Regions from separate parts of the Rathayibacter sp. VKM Ac-2759 genome, predicted to be linked through region 1. Evidence: predicted binding sites of a transcription regulator. Region 1 holds the regulator's gene; the other holds the start of a gene.

Region 1 (9,999 bases):
CTGACGGGACCGCAGGACGCGGTGGCCGCCGCCTCCGCCCACTACCTCTCGAACCTGAAGCTCGCCACCGGTCTGCTCGACGAGCGCGGCATCCGCTTCCGCGAGCCCGAGGGCGCCTTCTACCTCTGGGTCGACGTCTCGCACGCGAGCCAGGGCGATGTCGCGAGCTGGGCCGAGGCGTTCCTGCTCGAGACCCTCGTCGCCGTCGCGCCGGGCAGCGCCTTCGGGCGCAGCGGCGAGGGCTGGATCCGCATCTGCCTCGCCGCCGACCCCGCCGACATCGAGCACGGCCTCCGAACCCTCCCCGCACCGGCGTGAGCGGCGACGGCATCCTCGTCCGCCGCGTGCGGGCGAGCGAGTACGACGAGGTCTCGCGCCTGCGCGTGACGGCCTACTCGCACGACTACGAACTGGGGGAGGAGTACGCCGCCGACGTGGCGGACGTCGCTCGGCACGACCGCGAGGGCCAGGTGTGGGTGGCGGAGGATCGCGACGGCCGCCTCCTCGCCACCGTCACCACTGCCGCCGAGGGGCGCAGCCTCTACGAGCTCGGCCGGCCGGGCGAGCTCGACTGGCGGCTGCTCGCCGTCGCTCCGGACGCGCGCGGACGCGGTCTCGGCCGCCTCCTCACCGAGTTCGTCGTCATGCTCGCGACGGAGCGCGGCCTCGAGCGCGTCGTGATGAACAGCGGCAGCGACATGCTCGCCGCCCACGCGCTCTACGAGAGCATGGGCTTCACCCGCCTGCCCGACCGCGAGAACCCGCCCGGCGTCGAGCCGACCCGCACCTACGGACTCGACCTCTAGGCCCGTCGACCGGCCCGCCCCACGGGCATGGGACACTGGACGCACAATGTCTCCACGTGCCCTCACCGCTCTCGAGCCCGCCGCGACCGACCCGGCGTCGATCCGCAACTTCTGCATCATCGCCCACATCGATCACGGCAAGTCGACCCTCGCCGACCGCATGCTCGGCATCACGGGCGTGGTCGAGGACCGGGCGATGCGCGCGCAGTACCTCGACCGGATGGACATCGAGCGCGAGCGCGGCATCACGATCAAGTCGCAGGCCGTGCGCATGCCGTGGGAGCGCGACGGGCGGACCTTCGCCCTCAACATGATCGACACCCCCGGTCACGTCGACTTCTCGTACGAGGTCAGCCGCTCGCTCGCCGCGTGCGAGGGCGCGATCCTCCTGGTCGACGCCGCTCAGGGCATCGAGGCCCAGACGCTCGCCAACCTCTACCTCGCGCTCGAGAACGACCTCGCGATCATCCCGGTCCTCAACAAGATCGACCTCCCCGCGGCCGACCCCGACAAGTACGCGGCCGAGCTCGCGAGCCTGATCGGCGGCGACCCCTCCGACGTGCTGCGCGTCTCGGGCAAGACCGGGGTCGGGGTGGAGGCGCTGCTCGACCGCGTCACCGAGCTCGTCCCCGCGCCGGTGGGCGACAAGAACGCTCCCGCCCGCGCGATGATCTTCGACTCCGTCTACGACTCGTACCGCGGCGTCGTCACCTACGTGCGGATGATCGACGGCCAGCTCTCGCCGCGCGAGAAGATCCAGATGATGTCGACCCGCGCCACCCACGAGATCCTCGAGATCGGCGTGTCGAGCCCCGAGCCGTCGTCGACGAAGGGCCTCGGAGTCGGCGAGGTCGGCTACCTGATCACGGGCGTGAAGGACGTGCGGCAGTCGAAGGTCGGCGACACCGTCACCACGGCGTCGAAGCCCGCGACCCAGGCGCTGCCCGGCTACACCGAGCCGCTCCCGATGGTCTTCTCGGGTCTGTACCCGATCGACGGCAGCGACTACCCCGACCTCCGCGAGGCCCTCGACAAGCTCAAGCTCTCCGACGCCGCGCTGGTCTACGAGCCCGAGACCTCGGTCGCGCTCGGCTTCGGCTTCCGCTGCGGGTTCCTCGGGCTCCTGCACCTCGAGATCGTCACCGAGCGCCTCGACCGCGAGTTCGGCCTCGACCTGATCACCACCGCGCCCTCGGTCATCTACGAGGTCACGACGGAGGACAAGAAGACCGTCACCGTCACCAACCCGAGCGAGTTCCCGGTCGGCAAGATCGCCTCCGTGACCGAGCCGATCGTCAAGGCCGCGATCCTCGCGCCCAAGGACTACGTCGGCACGATCATGGAGCTCTGCCAGAGCCGCCGCGGCACGCTGATCGGCATGGAGTACCTGGGCGAGGACCGGGTCGAGATCCGGTACCACATGCCCCTCGGCGAGATCGTCTTCGACTTCTTCGACAACCTCAAGTCGAAGACCGCGGGCTACGCCTCGCTCGACTACGAGCCCGCCGGCTCGCAGGAGGCCGACCTGGTCAAGGTCGACATCCTGCTGCAGGGCGAGCAGGTCGACGCGTTCAGCGCGATCGTGCACCGCGAGAAGGCCTACGCGTACGGCGTGCTGATGACGGGACGGCTGCGCAAGCTCATCCCGCGCCAGCAGTTCGAGGTGCCCATCCAGGCGGCGATCGGCGCCCGCATCATCGCGCGCGAGTCGATCAGCGCGATGCGCAAGGACGTCCTCGCCAAGTGCTACGGCGGCGACATCACCCGCAAGCGCAAGCTCCTCGAGAAGCAGAAGGAGGGCAAGAAGCGCATGAAGATGGTCGGCCGTGTCGAGGTCCCCCAGGAGGCGTTCATCGCCGCGCTCTCCGGCGACGTCGAGACCAAGGACAAGAAGTAGCGGCTCGCCTCCCCGGGCGGACGCGCTGACGGAGCGCGCTGCTCGTCAGTTCGCGTCGTCCTGGCCGGTGGCGTGCACCGCGTACCCGTGGCAGCCGGCGGTCGTCCAGTCGTAGGGCAGGCCGGTCTCCTCGCCGTACAGGGCGGTGGACCCCGGTGAGCCGGCGGGGTAGAGCGCACTGGACAGCGGGTCCTCGGCCGGGCGGGGGCCGCTCGGGCGCTCCCACCAGAGCGTGTAGGTGTAGTCGAAGCCCTCGTCGAGCATGCACTGCGCGACGATCCGCTGCTGCTCGATCCAGATCGTCGCATTCGCGCGCTCGCTCTCGTCGAGCGAGTCGGGGTAGACGAAGGCCGCGGTGTCGGAGTGGAGGTCGTGGATCGGCTGACCCGTGACGTCCTCGCGCGGCAGCGTCTCGAGCAGTGCCGGAGTCGGAGCGAGCGTGGGCTCGACGGGCGCCGGTGTCTCCGGGATCGGCTCGGCGGAGGTCTGCACGGGGGCCGGAGTGGTCGACGGCGCGAGAGCAGCGGCCCGGCCCGCGTCCGAGCGGCCCTGACAGCCCGCGAGCGCGCCTCCGACGGTCAGGAGCACGAGACCCCACGCCGCAGGCCGGAACGCACCCGATGTCGTCGCTCTCATCCGCACTGAACCCCCACGATCCGCGGTCCTCCCGCGAGAGCGGGAGCAGCCTCCTGAACACTAGCGGGGCGCTGCTCCGGGGTCCGGCTCCTCCCCGGACGCATCGGATACCCTGGAGCCTTGCGCACGGGCCCGTCACGGCTCGTCGCCGAGAGCAGCACTGCGAGTTCGATCACCGCAGTCGAGAACAGGAGCACGCCGTGAGCATCCGACGCTCGAGCTTCGAGGGGCAGCCGCAGGTCACCTACGCGGCGGTCGGCGGGACCCTCGCGCCGGACCTCCTCGAGTACCCGCCGGACGGATTCACGGCCGAGCGCTTCGAGGCCCGCCTCGGCTCCGGTGCCGAGCGCTTCGCCATCACGACCGCGTCGCTGATGACGTGGGGCGTGCAGCGCGGCAGCGGCATCGCGGTCACCGACATCACGAGCGGCAGCGGCGTGCAGTACACGGGGGTCAACTTCGACTCCGCCGGCACCCCGATCGACCTCGCGAGCCGCCCGACGGAGGAGCACTTCGCTCCCGACGGCACGCCGTACATCACCGCGGGCGTCACCGCGGTGCTCAAGGTCACCCTCCTCGGTCGCACGGTCGACGCCCCGGTGCGTGTCGTCTACGTCGTCGACGAGCCCGACCAGGTCGGCTTCGCGTACGGCACTCTCGAGGGCCACCCCGAGAGCGGCGAGGAGTCGTTCGTCGTCGAGAAGCGCGCCGACGACTCCGTCTGGCTCGTCATCCGCGTGTTCTCGCGCCCCTCCACCCGCCTCTACCGCCTCGGCACCCCCGTGCTGCGCGCCGTGCAGAAGCGCCAGGTCAAGAAGTACCTGCGCGCCCTGCTGCCGGCGCGCGTCAGCTGACGTGGGCAGCGCCCTCCCGCTCGCCGATCCGGCCCCGCTCGACGGCCTCCTGCCCGCGTCCGTCGCCGAGGGGGTCGAGCAGCGCGACCTCGGTCTCTACGTGCACGTGCCGTTCTGCCGGGTGCGCTGCGGCTACTGCGACTTCAACACCTACACGGCGACGGAGCTGCGCGGCGCGAAGCAGCAGGACTACGCCGACCAGGCGATCGGCGAGATGGTGCTCGGCGCCTCCGTGCTCGAGTCGGCCGGCCTGCCCCGCCGCCCGGCCGCGACGGTGTTCTTCGGAGGCGGCACCCCGACGCTCCTGCCCGCGGGCGATCTCGTGCGCATGCTCGACGGGCTCCGTGCGAGCTTCGGCATCGCCGACGGCGCTGAGATCACGACGGAGGCGAATCCCGACTCGGTCGACGCCGCCTACCTCCGCACACTGGCCGACGCCGGCTTCACCCGAGTCAGCTTCGGCATGCAGTCGGCCGTCCCGCACGTGCTGGCGACTCTCGAGCGCACCCACGATCCCGAGCGCGTGCCGCTCGTGGTGCAGTGGGCGCGCGAGGCCGGCCTGCAGGTCAGCCTCGACCTGATCTACGGCACGCCCGGGGAGTCGCTCGCCGACTGGGAGCGCTCGCTCGACTCCGCCCTCGCGAACCGCCCCGATCACCTCTCGGCCTACGCGCTGATCGTCGAGGACGGCACCAAGCTCGCCCGGCAGATCCGCCGGGGCGAGGTCGCGACTCCGGACGACGACCTCACCGCCGACATGTACGAGCTGGCCGACGCGCGCCTCGCCGCCGCCGGCTACTCCTGGTACGAGGTGAGCAACTGGGCCCGCGACGACGCGCACCGCTCGCGGCACAACCTGTCGTACTGGCTCGGCCACGACTGGTGGGGCGTCGGACCGGGCGCGCACAGCCACGTCGGCGGCGTGCGCTGGTGGAACGTGAAGCACCCGGCGGCCTACGCCGACCGCCTCCGCGCGGGAGACTCGCCGGCGGCCGGGCGCGAGACGCTCGACGCCGGGACGCGGCGGGTCGAGGACGTCCTACTGCGATCGCGGCTGTCCGACGGGCTGCCGCTCGACGCGGTCGACCCCGGGCATCGGCGCGAGGTCGCGGGTCTCATCGCCGACGGTCTCGTGGACGGCCGCGCCGCCCTGCAGGGCCGCATCGTGCTGACGCTGCGCGGCCGCCTGCTGGCCGACGCGGTCGTCCGCCGCCTCACAGACGGCTGAGGCTCACAAGCAAGGCCGGAATCCCCGGATCCCGAGACTTCGGGAGGAACGGGGCTTCCGGCCTTTCTTGCGCGGACGTTCCTACTTGAAGAACGGGATGCTCAGCGGGTACGTGTAGTACTCGCCCGCGCTCGCCCGCACCGCGGCGATGATCCCGAAGATGATGACCAGGATCGGCACGACGAAGAACACGATCACGCCGACGAACACGAAGGTCAGGATCGTGCCCGCGACGTAGGCGATGAGCGTCGTCAGGTGGAAGTTGAGCGCCGACTTCGCGTGCGCCTCGAGGAACGGCCCGCGGCCCTTGAACACCAGGAACACGATCAGCGACGGCAGGAAGCTGAAGAAGATGCCGAGCACGTGGGTCACGATCGCCCAGGTCTTCTCGTCCGCCGGGTTGAGCGGCGGCGCGGGAGTCCCGTAGGCGGGGGGCGGGGGAGGGGTGGCCGACATGAGAGGTCTCCGTTTCCGAGGTCTGAGCCTCGGGCGACCCCGAGCGCTCGGCGTCCATCGTGGCATGCACGAGCGTCCGGCGAGTCGTCCTACTTGATGAGTCGGACGGCGAACGGGTACCGGTAGGGGGTCCCGTCCTTCGCCTTCAGGAATCCGAGGATCGAGAACACGATCGAGACGACCCAGGCCGCCAGGTCGAGCGGGATGCCGACGATCGCCCCGACGAGCGTCGCCGAGAGGATCCAGGCGATCACGTGGACGCCCAGCAGCGTGATCTGGAAGTTCAGCGCCTCCTTCGCCTCCTCCTCCGTGAACCGGCCGCGCTCCTTGAAGACGAGCCAGATGATGAGCGAGGGGAGGAAGGACAGGATGCCGCCGAGGTGGGCGAACGACGCCCACTGGCGGTCCTCCGACTCGGTCAGCGGAGCGGGGGCGGTGGGGCGGGGTGCGGGCTCCGGCGACGGACCGGACTCGGGGAGTGACATGGCCTTTCCTCTCGAGAAGACGCGCTCCGGCGCGCGTCGATCGACGTGCGCACCGGCCGGCCGCGCGTCGACCGCCTCCGACCGCGCGCTCACGGTACTGCCGCCGCCGCCCGCGGGCAATGAGCGAGCACCACGCCGATGAGGAGGCAACCCCGTCCTCACCCCCTCGCGCGCGGGTATGATTGGCACTCATTGTCGCGGAGTGCCAGGAGCTGCGACGAGGTGCAGGCGGAGCCCGACGGGAGGTCGATCGCATGGTGACGGAGCGGGGTCTCCAGGTGCTGCGCGTGATCGTGCAGGACTACGTCGCGCATCGCGAGCCGGTCGGCTCGAAGTCGATCGTCGAGCGCCACGCGTTCGGGGTCTCGGCGGCGACCATCCGCAACGAGATGGCGCAGCTCGAGGAGGAGGAGCTCATCGCGGCCCCGCACACCTCCTCCGGCCGCGTGCCCACCGACAAGGGCTACCGCCTCTTCGTCGACCAGCTGACCGATCTGCGCCCGCTGACCGCGGCCCAGCGGCAGGCCATCGAGACCTTCCTCGGCCAGAGCCCCGATCTCGACGAGGTCCTCGTGAAGACCGTGCGGCTGCTCTCGCAGCTGACGAACAGCGTCGCCCTCGTGCAGTACCCGTCGTTCGGGGCCGCCCGCATCCGCCACGTCGAGCTGGTCGCGCTCGCGCCGCGGCGCCTGCTCTCGGTGCTGATCACCGACACCGGCCGGGTCGACCAGCGCGTGCTCGAGACTCCGGCCGACGTCGACGACGAGCTCCTCGGCGAGATCCGGGCGAAGCTCAACACCGCCGTGCTCGGCCTGGGCCTCCAGGCCGCCGCCGAGACGCTCCGGACGGCCGCCGAGAAGTTCGCTCCCGAGCGGCGCGAGACGCTCACCCCGATCGTGCAGACGCTGCTCGAGCAGGTCGGCGCCAATCGGCAGGACCGCCTGGTGATGGCCGGCGCGGCGAACCTGGTGCGCACCGAGGAGGACTTCTCGGGGAGCATCTACCCCGTCCTCGAGGCGATCGAGGAGCAGGTCGAGCTGCTGCGCCTCTTCGCCGAGATGACCCCCGACCCGCGCGGCATCTCCGTCCGCATCGGCCGCGAGAACGCGCCGTTCGGCCTCCAGGAGACCTCCGTCCTCACCAGCGGCTACAACACCGCGGGCGGCCAGGTCTCGCGCCTCGGCGTCCTCGGTCCGATCCGGATGGACTACTCCGGCAACATCGCGGCGGTCAGAGCCGTCGCCCGCTACCTCTCCCGCCTCCTCGGCGAGGAGTGACCCCGATCCTCCGCCGGTCCCTCCGGCTCCCGCCAGGTCCGCCGTGCCCGGCGCACCGACCCACGAACGAAGGACGAAGCCACCTGTGGCCGATCACTACGAAGTGCTGGGCGTCGCCCGCGACGCCTCCGCCGACGAGATCAAGAAGGCGTACCGCCGCCTCGCTCGCGAACTGCACCCCGACGTCAATCCCAGCGCCGACGCGTCCGAGCGCTTCAAGCTCGTCACCCACGCCTACGACGTCCTGAGCGACGCGCAGCAGCGCCAGCAGTACGACCGCGGTCCGCAGGAGGGCTTCGGGGGAGGCGCGCAGGGCTTCGGCGGGTTCGGCGACATCTTCGAGACGTTCTTCGGCCAGGGCGCGCAGGGCTCGTCTCGGGGTCCGCGGTCGCGTCGCGAGCGCGGCCAGGACGCGCTGCTGCGGGTCGAGGTCTCGCTCGACGAGGTCATCTTCGGCACCCACCGCGACCTCGAGGTCGACACCGCCGTGCTGTGCGAGACCTGCAACGGCTCGTGCTGCCAGCCGGGCACGTCGCCCGTCACCTGCGACATCTGCCACGGCTCCGGCCAGATCCAGCGCACCGTGCGCTCGCTGCTGGGCAACGTGATGACGGCCAGCCCCTGCGGGACCTGCCGCGGCTACGGCACCGTCATCGCGACTCCGTGCTCCACCTGCCAGGGCCAGGGCCGCGTCCGCGCGCGCCGCACGATCCCCGTCGACGTCCCCGCGGGCGTCGACACGGGCCTCCGCCTGCAGATGCCGGGCAGCGGCGAGGTCGGCCCCGCCGGAGGACCCAACGGCGACCTCTACCTCGAGATCAAGGTCAAGCACCACGACGTCTTCAGCCGCAACGGCGACGACCTGCTCTGCACCCTCGAGGTGCAGATGACGGATGCGATCCTCGGCTCCACGGCGACTCTCGCCGCCCTCGACGGCGACATCGAGATCGAGGTCAAGCCGGGCACGCAGAGCACCGAGATCGTCACGATCAAGGGCCGCGGAGTCACGCGCCTGCGCGGCAACGGGCGCGGCGACCTGCGCATCGGCATCCAGGTCGTCACGCCGACCAAGCTCGGCCACCGCGAGCGGGAGCTCGTGCAGGAGTTCGCGAAGCACTACAAGCCTCAGAAGCCGGCGCTGACCCACTTCCAGCAGGGGCTGTTCTCCAAGCTCCGCGACCGCTTCCTCGGCTGAGACCGGCGTGGCGCACCACTACATCGACGAGTCGCTCGACTCCGGCGACTTCGTGCGCGGCGGGCGGCTCGTGCTGACCGGTGCCGAGGCGCGGCACGCCGCCACGGTGAGCCGCCTCCGCGCGGGCGAGTCGGTGCGCGTGGGCGACGGCCGCGGCCGGGTGGCCACGGCGACCGTCGAGTCGGCGGAGGCGTCGCGCGTCGCGCTGCTCGTCGACTCGATCGAGGAGGTGGCCGCCCCCTCGCCCCGTCTCGTGCTCGTGCAGGCCCTCGCCAAGGGCGATCGCGACGAGCTCGCGATCCAGGCGGCGACCGAGCTGGGCGTCGACGAGGTCGTGCCGTGGCAGGCCGCCCGCTCCGTCTCGCGCTGGGCGGGGAGCAAGGAGGAGAAGGGCCGCGAGCGCTGGCGCAGCATCGTCCGCGAGGCGAGCAAGCAGTCGCTGCGCGCGCGGGTCCCCGAGGTGTCGGGTCTCGTCGCTCTGCGCGGTGTCGTCGAGCGCGCCGCCTCCGCCCGGATCCTCGTGCTCGAGCCCGGTGCCGCGTCACGGCTCTCGTCGGTCGAGCCCGACGACCGCGACCTGGTGCTCGTGGTCGGCCCCGAGGGCGGGATCGCACCGGAGGAGCTCCGCGCGCTGCAGGAGGCGGGGGCCGAGGCCGTCGCGCTCGGCGACTCCGTGCTGCGCACCTCGACGGCCGGACCGGCCGCCATCGCGGTGCTGTCGGCCCGCCTGGGCCGTTGGTGACACGGGCCGCCGGTGACGCGCGCCCTCGGCGAACGGCGCGCCCGCGTGACGGTGCCCGCCTTTACGATGGACGCATGAGCGAACCCACCGTCTTCACCCGCATCGTCCGGGGAGAGATCCCTGCCGACGTGGTGTTCGAGAACGAGCGGATCCTCGCCATCACCGACATCGCGCCGAAGGCGCCGGTCCACCTCCTCGTCTTCCCCAAGACGCAGGAGTACGCGACCGTCGCCGCCCTGGCCGCCGCCGACCCCTCCCTCCTCGCCGAGCTGGTGACGGTCGCGCAGACGCTCGCCGACGCCCACTCGGGCGGGCAGTTCCGCCTCGTCTTCAACTCGGGAGAACAGGCCGGCCAGACCGTGTTCCACGTCCACGCCCACGTCCTGGGCGGGCACCTGACGGAAGGCTCCCTTGCCACCGGTT
Region 2 (9,999 bases), 620 kb from region 1:
TGATGGCGGTCGTGAAGGCGAACGCGTACGGGCACGGGGCGCTCGTCGCCGCGCAGGCCGCGCTCGCCGGCGGAGCCGACGCGCTGGGCACCGCGGATCTCGCCGAGGCCGTCGCCCTGCGCGAGGCGGGCGTGCTCGCGCCGATCCTCTGCTGGCTGCACGACCCGGGGGAGGACTTCGACGGAGCCCTCGAGCACGGGATCGACGTCGCCGTCTCGTCGCGCGCGCAGCTCGACGCGCTCGCGCAGGCGGCGGAGGACCGCGGCGTCCGCGCCGCCGTGCAGCTCAAGGTCGACACCGGCCTCAGCCGCAACGGCGCTCCCGAGCAGGAGTGGGCGTCGCTCGCCCAGGCGCTCGCCCGCCACACCGCTCGCGGTGCCCTGCACCTCACCGGACTGTTCTCGCACCTCTCGAACACCTCGCGCGCCGACGACCTCGACCAGCTCGCCGTGCTCCGGCGCGCCGCCGCGCTCCTCGAGGAGCACGGCCTCGCCGCCCCCGTCGTGCACCTCGCCGCGACGGCCGGCGCGCTGCGGCTGCCCGAGGCGAGACTCGACCTCGTCCGCACCGGCATCGGCGTCTACGGGCTCTCGCCCTTCGACGACGAGAGCGCGCTCGACCTCGGGCTGACACCGGCGATGACGCTGCAGGGCCGGGTGGCCGGAGTGCGCCGGGTCGAGCCCGGCACCGGGGTCAGCTACGACTACACCTACCGCTCCGCCGGCGAGACCACCCTCGCCCTCGTCCCGTTCGGCTACGCCGACGGCATCCCGCGCAGTGCCTCCGGAGTCGCGGAGGTCTCGATCGCCGGGCGCCGCCACCGCATCGCCGGTCGCGTCGCGATGGACCAGTTCGTGGTCGATGCGGGCGACGCCCCGGTCGCGGTCGGCGACCCGGTCATCCTCTGGGGAGACCCGACGACCGGCGTCCCCTCGGTCGACGAGTGGGCTCGCTGGTGCGGCACGATCAACTACGAGCTCGTCACCCGCCTCGGCCCGCGGGTGCAGCGACGGGCCGTCGGCGGAGCGGGCGGCGTCCGTGCCTGAGCGCGCGTGGTTCGCCGACCGCGACGTCGAGGTCGCGGATCCCGGGGCGATGGAGGAGCTCGGCCGCTCCCTCGGCCGCGTGCTGCGGGCGGGCGACCTGCTGGTGCTCACCGGGCCCCTCGGCGCGGGCAAGACGACGTTCACCCGGGGTCTGGGTGAGGGGCTGGACGTGCGGGGCCCGGTGACGAGCCCCACCTTCGTGATCGCGCGGACGCATCCGCCCCTGCACGACGGCCCGCCGCTCGTGCACGTCGACGCGTACCGCGTCGGCTCGCCCGTCGAGCTGGACGACCTCGACCTCGACCTCGAGCGCTCCGTCGTGGTCGTCGAGTGGGGTGCCGGCATGCTCGACGGCGTCGCGGAGTCGTGGCTCGACATCGTCATCGAGCGCCCGACCGCGGGGTCCGAGGCCGAGGAGGGCGAGGAGCCGATCGAGCCGCGCTCCGTCCGCTTCCGCGGCACCGGCTGGGTCTGACGACCGGCGAGTACCCTGTCAGGGTGCTTCTCGCGATCGACACCTCCTCCGGTACCTCCGTCGCCGTCGTCGACGAGACCGGCGAGGTCAGGGCGGAGTGCGCCGAGACCGACACGATGCGGCACGCCGAGGTCGTCGGCTCCCTGATCAGCGCCGCGCTCGAGTCCGCCGGAGTCGCGCCCGCCGACATCGAGGCGGTCGCCGTCGGCATGGGTCCCGGCCCCTTCACGGGCCTGCGGGTCGGCATCGCCGCCGCCCGCGCGTTCGCCGTCGGCCGCGGGATCCCGACGATCCCCGTGGTCTCGCACGACGCGATCGCCCTCGAGGCGCTCCGGCACGGCCGCTCGGCCGGTCTCCTCGTCGTCACGGACGCCCGGCGCCGCGAGCTCTACTGGAGCGCCTACGCGGGACTCGATGCGGCGGGGATCCCGGAGCGCCTCGCCGGGCCCGGGCTCGACAAGCCGCCCGCGCTGCCGTTCCCCGAGCTCCCGCGCCTCGAGGCCGCGACCGTGTCGGCCGCCGAGCTCGGAGTCGTCGCCGTGCGCACCCGCGCCGCCGGCCGCCTCCCCGCCGCCGACGAGCCGCTCTACCTCCGCTCGCCCGACGTCACGCTCTCGGCCGGCCCGAAGCGCGTGACCGGATGACCGCGGCCGCGATCCGCGAGGCCGCCGCCTCCGATCTCGACGCGATCATGGCGATCGAGGAGTCGGAGTTCACCAGCGACGCCTGGTCGCGCTCGATGATGGCCGGCGAGCTGCGGAGCCCGCACACGCGCTACGTCGTCGCCGAGCTCGGCGGCGCCGTCGTCGGCTACGCGGGACTGCTCTGCCCCGTGGGCGCGCACGAGGGGGACGTGCAGACGATCGCCGTCGTCCCCGCGGCCCGGGGTGCCGGGCTCGGCCGCCGGCTGCTGCGCCACCTCGTCGAGACCGCGGCCCGGCGCGGAGCCCGCGAGGTGTTCCTCGAGGTGCGCGCCGACAATCCGGTCGCGCAGTCGCTCTACCTCTCGGAGGGCTTCGTCGAGATCGCCGTCCGCCCCGCCTACTACCAGCCCGACGGGGTCGACGCGCTCGTGATGCGCCTGCCCCTCGCTTCCCAGGAGACGCCATGACCACCGGCCCGCTCGTGCTCGGCATCGAGACCAGCTGCGACGAGACGGGGATCGGCATCGTGCGCGGCACGACCCTGCTCGCCAACACGATCGCCTCGTCGATGGACGAGCACGCGCGCTACGGCGGAGTGGTCCCCGAGGTCGCGGCGAGGGCCCACCTCGAGGCGCTCGAGCCGACCCTGCGGACCGCGCTGGCGGAGGCGGGGGTGTCGCTCGACGAGCTCGACGCGATCGCGGTCACCAGCGGTCCCGGTCTCTCGGGGGCGCTGATGGTGGGCGTGGGGGCGGCGAAGGCGCTCGCCGTCTCGCTGCAGAAGCCGCTCTACGCGGTGAACCACCTGGTCGGGCACGTCGGAGCCGACGTGCTCCGCGCCGACGGCACTCCCGGCAGCCCCGTCGAGGTGCCGACGATCGCACTGCTGGTCTCGGGCGGCCACACCTCGCTCCTGCACGTGCGCGACCTCGTCTCGGACGTCGAGCTGCTCGGCGAGACCATCGACGACGCGGCGGGGGAGGCGTTCGACAAGGTCGCGCGCGTGCTCGGCCTGCCCTATCCCGGCGGTCCGCAGATCGACCGCGTGGCCGCCGACGGCGATCCGCGGGCGATCCGGTTCCCGCGCGGGCTGACCCTGCCCAAGGACAGGGAGAGGCACCGCTACGACTTCTCGTTCTCGGGGCTGAAGACCGCCGTCGCGCGCTGGGTCGAGAAGCGCCAGGACGCGGGGGAGGAGGTGCCGGTCGCCGATGTCGCCGCGAGCTTCCGCGAGGCGGTCGCCGACGTGCTCCTGACGAAGGCCGTCGCGGCCTGCGTCGACCGGGGGGTGCCGCGACTGCTGCTCGGCGGCGGGGTCGTGGCGAACGCGCGGGTGCGCTCGCTCGCCGCGGAGCGCTGCGCGGCCGCCGGCATCGCGCTGCGGATCCCTCCGCTCTCGCTCTGCACGGACAACGGAGCGATGATCGCCGCGCTCGGCGCGCAGCTCATCGAGGCGGGGCACGCGCCCTCGAGCCTCTCGTTCGGGGCCGACTCGACGCTGCCGGTGACGGAGATCCAGGTCCACTGAGGTCGCCTACTCCGGCGTCGCGGGGGCGCACAAGCGGCACCCAGGCTTTTGACAGTCGGTCGAGGCCCCTGCCACGCTGAGCGCATCCAGTCGTTCCTGATCAAGGGGGATCCCATGACCACTCCGTACACGCCCGCCTCCGACCGCTACAACATCCTGGCGATCATCGGCTTCATCGCGTCGTTCTTCGTCTCGATCGTGGGCATCGTGCTGGGCTTCGTCGCCCTGTCGCAGATCAAGCGGACCGGAGAGAAGGGCCGCGGCCTCGCGATCGCCGCGATCATCATCGGCTTCGCCGCCATCATCATCACGATCTTCCTGGTCATCGGCCTGTTCGCCGTCGCGGCCACCATGCCCACGACCGGGTACTGATCCCGATGCGCCCCCTCCGATCCCGGTGGGGGCGCTCCGTCCGACGAGGAGAGACGCCGTGAGCGACACCAGCGAGCCGAGAGCGTCGTACGCCGCACCCTCGGGGCCGCCCTCCGCGGAGTACCCGCCCCCGGCCGGTCCGCCCGGCGGCGAGGCTCCGGTCGTCCGCGCCACCCGGCCTCCCCTCAACCCGCTCGCCGTGGCCGCTCTCATCTGCGGCCTGCTCGGTCTCGCGCCCGCGGCGATCGTGCTCGGCCACGTCGGGCTCGTGCAGGCGGGCCGCTCGGGACAGCGCGGGCGCGGGATCGCCGTCGCCGGCCTCGTGCTCGGCTACCTGGTCGTCGTCCTCGCCGTCGCGGGCTGGTTCGCCTACACGGCCTTCGTCGGCGGTCTGCGGAGCGACGGGTACCTGCCCGCCTGACCGGGATCCCGGGTCGCCCCGGCCACCCGTCGGTAAGCTCGTGCGCATGAGCGACAGCACCCAGTCCGGGTCCGAGGACCGACCCGGCTCCGTCCCCGTTCCGCCCGCGCCTCCGGCACCGCCCGCTCCTCCCGTGCCGCCCGCTCCTCCGGCCGGGTCGTCCACTCCGGCCGGGTCGTCGCCCCCGCAGGCTCCGCAGGCCCCGCCCGCTCCTCCGGCGCCTCCCGCCTACTCCGGCGACGCGAGGCCCTCGTACGGCTCGCCGGCCTACGGCACGCCGGCTCCCGGGTACGCCTACGCTCCCGCACCCGCCGCGCCGCCCCGCACGCTGAGCCTCGTCGGCATGATCCTGGGCATCGTCGGCCTCGTCATCACGGTCTTCGCCTGGGGCTTCGGCTTCATCCTCTCGGCTCCCGCCGTCGTGCTCGGGTTCCTCGGACGCCGGCGCGAGCCGGCCGCGCGCGGCTTCGCCCTCGCGGCGATCATCACCGGGTTCGCCGGGATCGCCGTCTCGCTGATCTTCCTCGCGATCACGATCGTGCTCTTCGCCGTCGCGCTGGGCGCGGCGAGCTCCTCCGGATACTGACCCGGATCAGGCCGCCCGCTCGGCCAGGAGCGCGCGGTGCCGGCCCTGCACCCGCGTGAGGAGCAGGACGGCGCTGCCCGCGCCCTTGAGGCCGAGCTTCTTGCGGAAGAGCGCAGGATCGACGTCGACGCCGCGCTTCTTGATCTCGAGCACGCCGATCCCGCGGCCCTTGAGCTCGCGGGCGAGCGTGCGCTCGTCGAGGGGGAGCTCCGCGAGCACGCGGAAGCTGCGGAGGAAGGGCGTCGTCGAGGGTTCGTTGCCCGTCAGGTAGGCGATGCCGGGCGAGAGCATCCGCGATCCGCTCGAGCGCGCGAGCTCACCCAGTAGACGGGCGCGGATCGCGGAGCCGTCGGGCTCGTGGACGAAGGCGCCGAGCTCGCCCACCTCCTCGTCCTCGCTGTCGGCGGCCGCGGTCAGCTCGGAGGCCCCGCTGGAGCCGAGCAGGAGCGCCGACCGGCGGACCCCGGGACGTGCGAGAGCGCCGAACCACAGACCCGTCTCGACCAGCTCGCCGTCGACCGACACCCACTGCGCCTCCGCCTCGGCCGGGATGCGCTCGCGGTCGAAGCCGGGACCGAGCTTGATGCCGGCCGGCCGGTGCTCGGCCAGGCCGAAGGCGAAGTCGAGGGAGGGGGAGTAGTCGTCGGGATCCTCCAGCCGCCGCGTCTCGCGGTGCCCGGCCGTGCGCCGCGCGGGGTCGAGGTAGACGGCGTCGAAGCCGTCGAGGTCGAAGGTCTCGGCGTCGGCGTGCACCGCGCGAGCGGAGGGGAACGGGGCGAGGTTGAAGCTCGCGAGGGTGGCGGTGATCTCGTCGGCGTCGACGGCCGTGACCTCGAGGTCGATCGCCGCGAGGGCGAGGGCGTCGCCTCCGATACCGCTGCCGAGGTCGGCGATGCGCGTGACCCCCGCCGCCGCGAACCGGCCGGCGTGGAGTGCGGCGACCCGGAGGCGCGTCGCCTGCTCGAGGCCCGCGTCGGTGAAGAGCATCGAGCGCGCGAACTCGCCGAACTTCGACACCGCGCGCGCTCGCAGGCGGGCCTGGGTGAGCACGGCGGCGACGAGACCGGGGGAGTGGCCCGCCGCGCGGAGCGTCGCGACGGCGCGCACGAGGTCGTCGGAGCGGTATCCGTCGAGACCGTCGAGGAGCCGCAGCCCCTCCGGGGAGAGGAGCTCGACCAGCTCGTCGCGATGCATCCGGCCATGCTAGGCCACCCGCTCCCGGGCCCGATCCGCTCGTCTTGGCACTCTGATTGCACGAGTGCCAGCCTTGCCTCTACAGTGGATCTAGCACTCTCGGAGCGTGTCTGCCAATGACAGCGCTCCGTCCCAACGTCGTCAAGAAAGAGGTCAACCGTGTCGGTGTCCATCAAGCCGCTCGAAGATCGCATCGTCATCAAGCAGGTCGAGGCGGAGCAGGTGACCGCTTCCGGTCTCGTCATCCCCGACACCGCCAAGGAGAAGCCGCAGGAGGGCGAAGTCGTCGCCGTGGGCCCCGGCCGCATCGACGACAACGGCAACCGCGTCCCCCTCGACGTCGCCGTGGGTGACAAGGTCATCTACTCCAAGTACGGCGGAACCGAGGTCAAGTTCTCGGGCGAGGACCTCCTGGTCCTCTCCGCGCGCGACGTCCTCGCGGTCGTCGTCCGCTAGGACGGTTCCCCGAAGGGCCCGGCGACTGCTGTCGCCGGGCCCTTCGCCGTGTCCGGGGCGGGCCTCCTCGCGACAGGTGGCCTGATCCCGGCGTCCGGCGGCCGTTCTGCGCGGTCCGGCGGCCGGGCTCCTGCGTAGCATCGGAGGGGTGTCCGCCTCCCGCACCCCGCCCGACTCCCTCGAGCCCTCCACCGCCGGCATCCCGGTCGGCGAGGGCGTGGAGGCGCTCGGCGACGACCGTCCGTCCGGCGCGATGTCGTCGACGGGCCTGTGGTTCGGCTTCGGCGCCTACCTGCTGTGGGGCGCGATGCCGCTCTACTTCATCGCGATGGCGCCCGCCTCGCCGTTCGAGATCGTCGCCTTCCGGGTGCTCTTCTCGCTCGTCTTCTGCGGGGTGCTGCTGACGGTCACCCGCAGCTGGCCGGGCTTCCTCGGGCTGTTCCGCGAACCGCGACTCCTCGCGGTCATGGCGCTCGCTGGAGCCCTGATCTACGTCAACTGGCAGGTCTACGTCATCGCGACGACGACCGGCCACGTCATCGAGGCGGCGCTCGGCTACTTCATGAACCCGCTGGTCACCGTGCTGCTGGGCGTGATCGTGCTGCGCGAGCGCCTCCGCACGGCGCAGTGGGTCGCGATGGCGATCAGCGCGGTGGCGGTGCTCGTCATCGCCATCGGCTACGGATCCTTCCCCTGGGTGTCGCTGGCGCTCGCGTTCTCGTTCGGCCTCTACGGCCTCGTCAAGAGCCGGGTCGGCGGCCGGATCGACGCGGTCGGCGGTCTCACGCTCGAGACGCTGTGGCTGACTCCGCTCGCGCTCGTGCAGCTCGCCGTCGTCGGGTCGCTCGTCGGCCTGACCTTCGGCACGGAGGGGACGGGCCACGCGCTGATCCTGGCCTCGGCGGGCATCGTCACCGCCGTGCCGCTGCTGCTGTTCGCGGGGGCCGCGCGCCGCCTGCCGCTCTCGATCGTCGGTTTCATCCAGTACCTGACGCCGGTCCTGCAGTTCCTCGTCGGGGCGTTCGTCCTGCACGAGGCGATGCCGCCGGAGCGCTGGATCGGCTTCGCGCTGGTCTGGGCGGCCCTGGTGATCTTCTCAGTCGACCTCGTCGCGGCGGAGCGTCGGAGGCGCCGATCGGTGGCGTGATGTGCGGATCGCGTTGCTGAGAGCGGTTGCCGCTGTCGAAAGTAACGATCGGGTCGCGAAACCCGTTCGTAACACCGCCGTATTGTTCACGGCTGCTCCGAAGGTTACGTTTGCCCAGCGGTTGCCTCCGGCGCCGCTCTGACGACAACCACATCTCAAGGAGCAACATGGGCGTATACGCGAAGGCCGGTTCGGCCTCACGCGCGCGGACCCTCCGGGCAACCCTCGGCGGAGTCGCCATCCTCGGCGCCAGCGCACTCGTCCTGGCCGGCTGCGCCAGCGGTGGCGACAGCGGCGGCACGGGCACCGACGGCGGCGCTTCCGGCGACCTGTCCCTGAAGATCGGCACGATCCTGCCGCAGACGGGCACCCTGGCCGTCCTCGGCCCGCCCGAGATCGCGGGCGTCGACCTGGCCGTCGCCGACATCAACGAGGCCGCTGCCGGCATCTCGATCGACGTCGAGCAGAAGGACTCGGGCGACACCTCGACCGACATCGCGACGCAGTCCGCGACCTCCCTGATCGCCGACGGCGTCTCGGCCATCGTCGGCGCGGCGTCCTCGGGCGTCTCGAAGACCTTCATCGACCAGGTGACCCAGGCGGGCGTCGTGCAGATCTCGCCGGCGAACACCTCGCCCGACTTCACCACCTACGAGGACGACGGCTACTACTGGCGCACCGCTCCCTCGGACGTGCTGCAGGGCCGCATCCTCGGCAACAAGATCCTGGGCGACGGCAAGACCAACGTCTCGATCCTGTACATGAACGACGCGTACGGCACCGGCCTCGAGTCGAACATCAAGGAGACCCTCGAGGCGGGCGGCGCGACCGTCGCCGCCGAGGAGATCTTCGAGCCGGCCTCGACCGACTTCAACTCGGCCCTGACCACGGTGCTCGCCCCGAACCCCGACGCGCTGGTCGTCATCTCGTTCGACGAGATCAAGACCATCGCGGAGCAGCTCGCGGCGAAGGGCTTCGACTTCTCGAAGCTCTACGGCACGGACGGCAACTACGGCGTCATCGGCGAGTCGGACACCAACGTCGACATCGCCGGCGCGCAGTTCACCAACCCGGGTGTGCAGGCGTCGGAGGACTTCCAGTCCAACCTCCAGGCTCTCGTCGAGGAGCAGGGCAACGACCCGCTGACGGTGTTCAGCTACGCTCCCGAGTCCTACGACGCCACCGTCCTGCTCGCCCTCGCGGCGCTGCAGGGTGGAGCGACGGACGGCGCGACCATCCGCGACAACCTCGAGTCGGTCTCGAAGGACGGCACCGAGTGCACGACCTTCGCCGACTGCGCGGCTCTGCTCGCCGACGACGAGGACATCGACTACAACGGTCTCTCCGGCCCGATCTCGTTCGACGAGAACGGCGACCCGAGCGAGGCCTCGGTGTCGATCTACAAGTACTCGGCCGGCAACGTCACCTCCTTCGAGGAGACCGTCGACGGTTCGCTCGAGTAGCGATCACGTGACACGACTCCGGTCGTGACGCCAGGGGCTCGGTCTTCGGACCGGGCCCCTTCGTCGTGCGCGCTCCCGCCCGCAGAACGCCCGCGGGCACGACGACGACGCCCCGCCGGACCGGCGTGGTCGGGCGGGGCGTCGGGAGGCGCGGGCGTCAGCGCGGGCGGCGCAGCACCCGCACGAGGCCGGCCGGCACGACGAGGGTGCCCGTCGCCTCGGAGCCGGTGAGCAGCTCGACACCCGTCGCGGCGACGGTGACGTCGGCGTCGGAGTGGTTGAGGTGGAACACGAAGTCGGCCTCCTCGCCCGAGCGCGTGACGGTCTCGAGTCCCGCTTCGCCGAGCACCGCCTCGATGCCGGCGTCCCGCAGGGCGTCCTCGACCAGGGCGCCGAGGTCGTCGCCGGAGAGCCGCGTCGACCCGTACCACGAGCGGCCGGTGCCGTAGAGGTGGCGCGTGACCGCGGGCGAGCCGGCGGCCGGTCCGTCGGTGTAGTCGGTGACGGAGTCGGCACCCTCGAGCACGACCTCCTCGGCCCAGCCCGTGGCCGTCGCACCGGAGCCCAGCGTGACCACCTGATCGGCGTAGAGCGGCAGGAACTCCGGCACCGCGACTCCGAGCACCTCGCGCAGCGCACCCGGGGCGCCGCCCGCGTGCACGGCGTC

The links. The regulator HrcA, encoded in region 1, represses chaperone genes, less so after heat shock. The targets are predictions, from matches to a motif close to TTNGCACTCGNNNNNNNCGAGTGCNAA.
Positions count from the first base shown of each region.
Region 2: groES (co-chaperone GroES) is a predicted target of HrcA. The motif match lies at 6,311-6,337, and genes of this name have one in related genera.

Region 1 is NZ_CP047176.1:2,287,087-2,297,085, reverse strand. Features, by position in the region: gene GSU68_RS10650 (aminotransferase class I/II-fold pyridoxal phosphate-dependent enzyme) at 1-318, shown strand, start outside; gene GSU68_RS10645 (GNAT family N-acetyltransferase) at 315-806, shown strand; gene lepA (translation elongation factor 4) at 853-2,703, shown strand; gene GSU68_RS10635 (hypothetical protein) at 2,749-3,339, opposite strand; gene GSU68_RS10630 (DUF1990 domain-containing protein) at 3,540-4,193, shown strand; gene hemW (radical SAM family heme chaperone HemW) at 4,195-5,421, shown strand; gene GSU68_RS10620 (DUF4870 domain-containing protein) at 5,503-5,877, opposite strand; gene GSU68_RS10615 (DUF4870 domain-containing protein) at 5,967-6,362, opposite strand; gene hrcA (heat-inducible transcriptional repressor HrcA) at 6,617-7,639, shown strand; gene dnaJ (molecular chaperone DnaJ) at 7,725-8,834, shown strand; gene GSU68_RS10600 (16S rRNA (uracil(1498)-N(3))-methyltransferase) at 8,842-9,576, shown strand; gene GSU68_RS10595 (HIT domain-containing protein) at 9,651-9,999, shown strand, end outside.
Region 2 is NZ_CP047176.1:2,904,660-2,914,658, reverse strand. Features, by position in the region: gene alr (alanine racemase) at 1-1,046, shown strand, start outside; gene tsaE (tRNA (adenosine(37)-N6)-threonylcarbamoyltransferase complex ATPase subunit type 1 TsaE) at 1,096-1,521, shown strand; gene tsaB (tRNA (adenosine(37)-N6)-threonylcarbamoyltransferase complex dimerization subunit type 1 TsaB) at 1,545-2,165, shown strand; gene rimI (ribosomal protein S18-alanine N-acetyltransferase) at 2,162-2,632, shown strand; gene tsaD (tRNA (adenosine(37)-N6)-threonylcarbamoyltransferase complex transferase subunit TsaD) at 2,629-3,693, shown strand; gene GSU68_RS13500 (DUF4190 domain-containing protein) at 3,808-4,065, shown strand; gene GSU68_RS13495 (DUF4190 domain-containing protein) at 4,124-4,486, shown strand; gene GSU68_RS13490 (DUF4190 domain-containing protein) at 4,533-5,072, shown strand; gene GSU68_RS13485 (class I SAM-dependent methyltransferase) at 5,079-6,266, opposite strand; gene groES (co-chaperone GroES) at 6,426-6,722, shown strand; gene rarD (EamA family transporter RarD) at 6,871-7,869, shown strand; gene GSU68_RS13470 (ABC transporter substrate-binding protein) at 8,037-9,332, shown strand; gene GSU68_RS13465 (beta-galactosidase) at 9,490-9,999, opposite strand, start outside.